Regions from separate parts of the Halomonas marinisediminis genome, predicted to be linked through region 1. Evidence: predicted binding sites of a transcription regulator. Region 1 holds the regulator's gene; the other holds the start of a gene.
The links. Region 1 encodes PhoB, which activates phosphate uptake and scavenging genes when phosphate is short. Its sites were predicted from a motif close to TGTCATANNNNTGTCANA; they were not measured.
Positions count from the first base shown of each region.

Region 2: a site for PhoB is predicted at 2,094-2,111, ahead of E0702_RS03840 (NAD(P)H-quinone oxidoreductase). Genes of this name have one in related genera too.

Region 1 is NZ_SLTR01000020.1:36,980-40,405, forward strand. It holds gene cysZ (sulfate transporter CysZ) at 1-126, shown strand, start outside; gene phoR (phosphate regulon sensor histidine kinase PhoR) at 134-1,438, opposite strand; gene phoB (phosphate regulon transcriptional regulator PhoB) at 1,440-2,129, opposite strand; gene ubiA (4-hydroxybenzoate octaprenyltransferase) at 2,221-3,111, opposite strand; gene E0702_RS13480 (chorismate--pyruvate lyase family protein) at 3,144-3,426, opposite strand, start outside.
Region 2 is NZ_SLTR01000003.1:115,952-119,377, reverse strand. It holds gene E0702_RS03850 (shikimate dehydrogenase family protein) at 1-351, shown strand, start outside; gene E0702_RS03845 (GMC family oxidoreductase) at 397-1,989, shown strand; gene E0702_RS03840 (NAD(P)H-quinone oxidoreductase) at 2,128-3,132, shown strand; gene E0702_RS03835 (ABC transporter substrate-binding protein) at 3,302-3,426, shown strand, end outside.

The DNA of each region.
Region 1 (3,426 bases):
GTGACCCTGATCACCTGGATCCCGCTGGCCAACCTCTTCCTGCTACCCGGGGCGGTGGCCGCCGCGGTGCTGATGTGGGACGGCCACTATCGTGACCTGCCCGCCGACCTGCCGACCCGTCGCTGAGGTTGCGTCAGGTCGCACTCGTTTCTCCCTCCAACCGGGTGGCGGGGAAGCAGCAGCGAAAGGTGGTGCCCTGGCGCGGCCGGGAGTCGATCTCCAGGCGGGCGTCGTGGCGCAGCAGCACGTGCTTGACGATGGCCAGGCCGAGGCCGGTTCCGCCGGTCGCCGTGCTGCGCCCCTTGTCGACACGGTAGAATCGCTCGGTAAGGCGCGGAACATGCACCGGATCGATGCCCTCGCCGTCGTCGACCACCTCCAGGTAGGCGCCATGGTCGGGCCCGGGGCGCCAGCTCAGGGCGATATGGCTGCCTTCGGGGGTGTAGCGCACGGCGTTGAAGGCCAGGTTGGAGAGGGCGCTGCGAATCTCCTGTTCACTGCCTAACAGGGCGCGAGGCTCCTTGAGCTCTACCCGGATGGTGTGGCGACCGCCGGATAGTGCCTCGGCATCCCGCTTTACGCCCTCCAGCAATCTGACCATGTCCAGCGGGGCATGGTCGCTTCCGCTGCGGTCGATCTCCAGCCGCGACAGCAGCAACAGGTCCTGGACCAGGTTCTGCATGCGGGTGGTCTGCTCCTGCATCTGGCCGAGCCCCCTGGCGAATCGTGGGGGCAGCTGGTCGGCGAAGCTGGCGTAGGTCTCCAGGTAGCCGGCCAGCACGGTGAGAGGGGTGCGCAGCTCATGGGAGACATTGGCCACGAAGTCGCGGCGCATCTCCTCGAGGCGATGCAGGCGTGTGATGTCGCGGGCCATCAGCAGCCGCTCGCCGTCGCCATAGAGGGTGATCTGAAACTGCAGGACGGTCCGCTCGTCGATGGGGGAGGGCAGGGTCAGGGGGTCGCGATAGTCGCGAGCATGGAAGTATTCGACGAAGCGCGGGTCGCGCAGCAGGTTGGTGATATGGTGGCCACGATCATGAGACGCTTGCAGCCCCAGCAGCCGTGACGCCGCGCTGTTCCACCACTCCATGTCGCCGTGGCGGTCGAGCATGACCACACTGTCGCGCATGGCCTCGGAGGACTCCTGAATTCGCCCCAGGGTACTGCGCAACCGCTCCTGGGCGATACGCTGGACCTTCTGGTAGCGGTAGAGGCGGTCCATCAGGTCACCCCATAGCCCGGCGGCCGAGGGCGGCTCGGCCTGGCTGTCATGGGTCAGCCAGTGGTGAAGACGACGCAGCTGATAGAGATGGTAGACAAGGCTCAGTGCAAGCCCCAGGGCCAGGCCGGCCCACTGCTCGCCCAGCGGCCAGCCGACTGCCAGACCGAGGCCGGCGAGCAGAAGCAGGCGCCCTAGCTCGTGCTTCCAGAGCCTCACGTCAGCCCTTGGCGGAGAACCGGTAGCCGGTGCCACGCACCGTCTGTACCAGGTGCTGGTGACGCTCGCCTAGCGCCTTGCGCAGGCGACGGATATGCACGTCGACGGTGCGCTCCTCCACGTAGACATTGCCGCCCCACACCTGATCGAGCAGCTGGCTGCGGGTGTAGGCGCGTTCCTGATGGGTCATGAAGAACTGCAGCAGGCGGTACTCGGTAGGACCCACGCCCAGTTCCTGCCCGTCGGCGCTGACCCGATGGCTGACCGGATCGAGCCGCAGGCCATCCACCTCCACTGCCTCCTCGACACCATGGGGCGTTGCCCGGCGCAGCACGGCCTTGAGACGCGCCACCAGCTCCCGAGGGGAGAAGGGCTTGGTGATATAGTCATCGGCGCCGGCCTCGAGCCCCTGGATCTTGTTGTCCTCCTCGCCCTTGGCGGTGAGCATGATGATCGGCAGTTCGGCGGTGGTCTCGTCGCGCTTGAGGCGCCTTGCCAGCTCGATGCCGCTGGTGCCGGGCATCATCCAGTCGAGCAGCAGGAGGTCGGGCTGGTGGTCGACGACCATGGCATGGGCGGTCTGGGCGTTGTCCGCCTCGAGCACGCGATAGTCGGCCATCTCCAGCGCCATGGCGATCATCTCGCGGATAGGCGCTTCATCATCGACGATCAGTACGGTCTTGGCGGTCATCCTGAAGCCTCGGGTCAATGACGGGTCGATGTCGAGTAGATCACGATATTATGACACTGACATGACAGGCGGGCCCGTACCGGAGGCCCGGCTACTGGATGCCTGGCCACAGGCTCAGGGCGATGCCCGCGAACACCAGCAGACCCGACCAGTAGTTGTTGAGGAAGGCCCGGAAGCAGGACTCGCGCTCGCGCTCGCGGATCAGCCAGTGCTGCCAGACGAAGGTGGCCGCCATGGCGAGCAGTCCCAGCCAGAAGAAGCCGCCCAGGGCGAGCCGTGTGCCGGCCCAGGCCAGCAGCAGCAGCGTGACGATCTGCAGCAGGCCGATCATGAAGCGGTCGGCACTGCCGAACAGCACCGCGGTGGACTTGATGCCGACCTTCAGGTCGTCGTCGCGATCGACCATGGCGTACTGGGTGTCGTAGGCGATGGTCCACATCACGTTGGCGGCGAACAGCAGCCACGCCTCGACGGGCACATGGCCCAGCACCGCGCCGTATGCCATGGGGATCGCCCAGGAGAATGCCGCTCCCAGAAACAGCTGCGGCAGATGGGTGTAGCGCTTCATGAAGGGGTAGATGAAGGCCAGTATCACTCCACCGATGGAGAGCAGCACCGTGAACAGGTTGGTGAACAGCACCAGCACGAAGGCGCCCGCCACCAGCATCAGAAACAGCGCCTGGGCCTCTCCCTCGCCGATGCGCCCGGTGGCCAGGGGGCGGTCGAGGGTGCGCTTGACGTAGCCGTCCACATGGCGATCGGCGTAGTCATTGATCACGCAGCCGGCGGCACGCATCAGATAGACGCCGGCGATGAAGATCAGCAGCAGGCGACGGCTGGGCAATCCCTCGGCGGCGGTCCACAGCGCCCACAGGGTAGGCCACATCAGTAGCCAGGTGCCGATGGGACGATCGAGACGTGTCAGGCGCAGGAAGTCGGGGAGTCGGGCCAGGCCCGTGGGGCGCATCAAAGAGCGGTCCATCTCTACCTCGTGGCGGGTGGGAACACCAAAGCCTAGCGCGAAGGCAGGCCGAGGTCATCCGCCATGGCGTCGAGGAACCACTCCTGCACCAGCACGCGGAAACCGCCGTGGTGAAATACCGAACGGCGCCCCCAGGGCCCGTGTGCCTCATGGAAGCCTGCCGGGTCACGGGTGACCTCGATCTCGCCGCGCTCGAGGTCGGGCTGGCGGAACAGCCAGCTGCCCAGAGAGCGCTCGCCGAGATGCGCCAGGTCGTGGGCGGGCAGGCCTTCGAGCGGGGCCACCGAGCGTGCCACTACCCAGGGCGTTTCGCCC
Region 2 (3,426 bases), on a different contig from region 1:
GAGGCGGGAGTCAGTCGCCTGACCCTGGCCAACCGCACCCAGGAGAAAGCCGAAGCTTTGAGCAAGCGACTCGGTGAGGCTTATCCGGCACTGCCCGTGAGCTTAGGTGGACGAGACCCTAAAGGCCACGATCTCGTTATCAACGCCACTTCACTGGGGTTGAAAGAGGGAGATCCGTTGCCGCTGGACGTCGAGAGCCTGACGGAAGAGCAGATCGTTGCTGAAATCATCATGGAGCCCGCGGAGACATCGCTGCTGAAAGCCGCAAAGAGCAAGGGCTGTACTGTTCAGTACGGGCTTCCGATGCTCAAGAATCAACTCAAGCTCATGGCTGAGACGATGGGGCTGTAAGCATGTTGCGACTACTCGACAAGCGGCAACAGGAAGCTTGGTGCAATGGGTAAATATGATTATGTCATCGTGGGTGGTGGAACGGCGGGTTGCATACTAGCGAACCGGCTAACAGAGGATGGCAAGTACAGCGTGTTACTGCTGGAGGCCGGAGGGCTGCCGCGGAGCCCTTGGATCAAGATTCCGGCAGGGTTCAGCAAGCTGTTGACTAATAAGACCTATAACTGGCGTTTCGAGTCGTGCCCTGAGGCCAGCACCAAGGAGCGGGTGATCGCTATTCCGCGCGGCAAGGGGCTGGGTGGTTCCACCCTTATTAATGGCATGATCTACGTACGCGGCCAGCCGAACGATTATGACCGGTGGCAAGGCGAAGGTGCCACCGGCTGGAGCTGGCAGAATGTCGAGCCCTACTTCAGGAAACTTGAAAATTTTGCCGAAGGTGGCGAGTCCAGAGGCAAGTCGGGACCGATGTACCTAGAGCGAGTCAAGGAACGATTCCCCATTTCCGATGCGTTCCTAGCAGCTGCCGCCGAGGATGGGCAGCCCTTCAACGAGGATTACAACGCCGTAGATCAGGAAGGGGTTGGCTATTACCAGGTCACGCAGCGCAATGGCCAGCGCTGGAGTGTCGTTGATGGGTATTTGAAACCCGCGATGGCGCGCAGCAACCTGACGGTATCGACGGGCTGCCGAGTGCTGCGGATTGAGCTCGACGGAAGACGTTGCACCGGCGTGACCTATGAGCGTGGCGGAAAGCGTGAAACCGTGACAGCGGCACGGGAGGTGATCCTTTGTGCGGGGGCTGTTCAGAATCCCCAGATCCTGGAGCTGTCCGGCATCGGCAATCCCGATGTATTGTCGAAGGTCGGCATCGAACCCAAGATCAAGCTGACTGGCGTCGGCGAGAACTACATCGATCACTATGCTACGCGCATGAATTGGCGAGTCCGTAACACCATCACCCTTAATGAGATGTCACGTGGCCTGCGACTGACGAAAGAAGTGGTGAAGTACTTCACCAGCCACAAGGGCATATTGACCCTGGGTACGGGTCTGGTTCACGGTTTTATTAAGACGCGGCCAACATTGAACTCCCCAGATATCCAATTCTTTTTCGTACATGCCAGCTACGGTAATGCGGCGACTCGCGTTCTGGATCGGAAGCCTGGAATGACGATTGGAGTCACGCAGTTGCGCCCGACGTCAAAGGGTAGCATTCATATCGAGAGTTCCGATCCAGCGGCGGCCCCGTCGATAAGGCCTAACATGCTAGCGACGGACAAGGACTGCCAGACATTGGTGGAGGGCATGAAGGTGGCTCGCAGAATCGTCGAGCAGCCGGCCATGCAGCAGTATGTATCCCATGAAATGTCTCCGGGAAAGGGCGTTCAATCCGACGAAGAGTGGTTGGAGTTTGCCCGGGAGAATGGACAAACTATTTATCATCCGATTGGTACCTGCAGAATGGGTGAGGGCGAAGATGCCGTCGTAACCCCTAACCTACTGGTAAAAGGTGTTGAGAAACTGTCGATTGCTGATGCTTCTGTGATGCCGGAGATGGTTTCGGGGAATACCCAGGGTGCCGTGATGATGGTGGCCGAAAAGGCAGCCGACCTGATTCGTGCTAGAGCCGAATAAGCACAAAGTATAACACTGAAATTGCTTGTGATAGCTCTGGGGGATGGTATTTTCAAAGCAGACAATGAAGCGCTTCATTTTTCGTGGCCTCATCTGCAATGAAGCGTTAGCTGGATATGACAATAAAGTGAAGGAATCATGACCCGAAGCACGCATACTAAAACGATGAAGCAAGTCAAGGCTCTCCAGCCGGGCGGTCCCGATGTGCTGAGTGTCGTTGAGGGCGAAATTCCGGTACCAGGGCCACGCGAAATTCTCGTCAAGGTGGCAGGTGCTGGTGTCAATCGTCCTGATGTGATGCAGCGTATGGGGGGTTATCCACCGCCGCCTGGCGCAACAGATGTGCTGGGGCTGGAGATCAGTGGTCGCGTGATAGAGGCGGGCAGCGAGGTGTCACGCTACTCGGTCGGTGATGCTGTGATGGCGCTCGTGGCCAGCGGCGGATATGCCGAGTACGCGGTGGTAGACGAGCGTAATGCACTGCCCGTACCAGCGACGATGACCCTAGAGCAGGCAGCTGCGGTTCCCGAAACTTTCTTCACAGTGTGGACCAACGTATTTCAGCGCGGCGGCCTCAAGGAGGGTGAGACGTTCTTGGTGCATGGTGGAACCTCCGGGATTGGCACGACGGCTATACAGCTAGCCAAAGCTTTCGGGGCGAATGTGATCGCGACGGCAGGAAGTGAAGAGAAGTGTCGGCAGTGCCTCGAGCTTGGGGCAGCTCATGCGATCAACTATAAAACTCAGGATTTTGTTGAGGCGGTGAAAGAGATCACCGGGGGGCGCGGTGTCGATTTGACCATCGATATGGTTGGTGGTGATTATCTCAACCGCAATATGGAGGTGGCCGCCAACGAGGGCCGTATCGTGCAGATTGCGGTAATGAAGGGGCCTGAGTCTACTATCAATGCTTGGTTGTTGCTGGCAAAGAAACTGTGGCTCACGGGGTCGACGCTTCGAGCACGCTCCATCGAGCAAAAACAGGAAATTGCCGAGGAGCTTGAGGCCCGTGTCATGCCCTTATGGGAAGAGGGGCGTTGCCTACCGGTGATCGACTCCATCTTTGCTATCGACGATGTGGTGGATGCGCACCGTCGAATGGATGCGGACCACATCGGCAAGATCGTACTGACTTTCGAATGACAGGGGGATTGAGCTAAGGAGGGACATTAATGAGAAAGCATCTACATGATGAAATTCATGATAGATGTAGGTGAATGTCTACCAATAATGAGCTTTAAAGGTGGCAAGGTTTTACTGAATAACAAACAATAAGAACTGAAAATTCAAAAATCATCAGGAGTGTATAGCCATGAAGTACAATCAAAAATTCCGCCGAACTTTCATCAACAGCGTTGTTGCGTCAGCTCTGCTTGGCGGCATCTCGGTCCCTGCCTTCGCCGAGGTGAAATTTGGAGCGCTATATCCGCTGAGCGG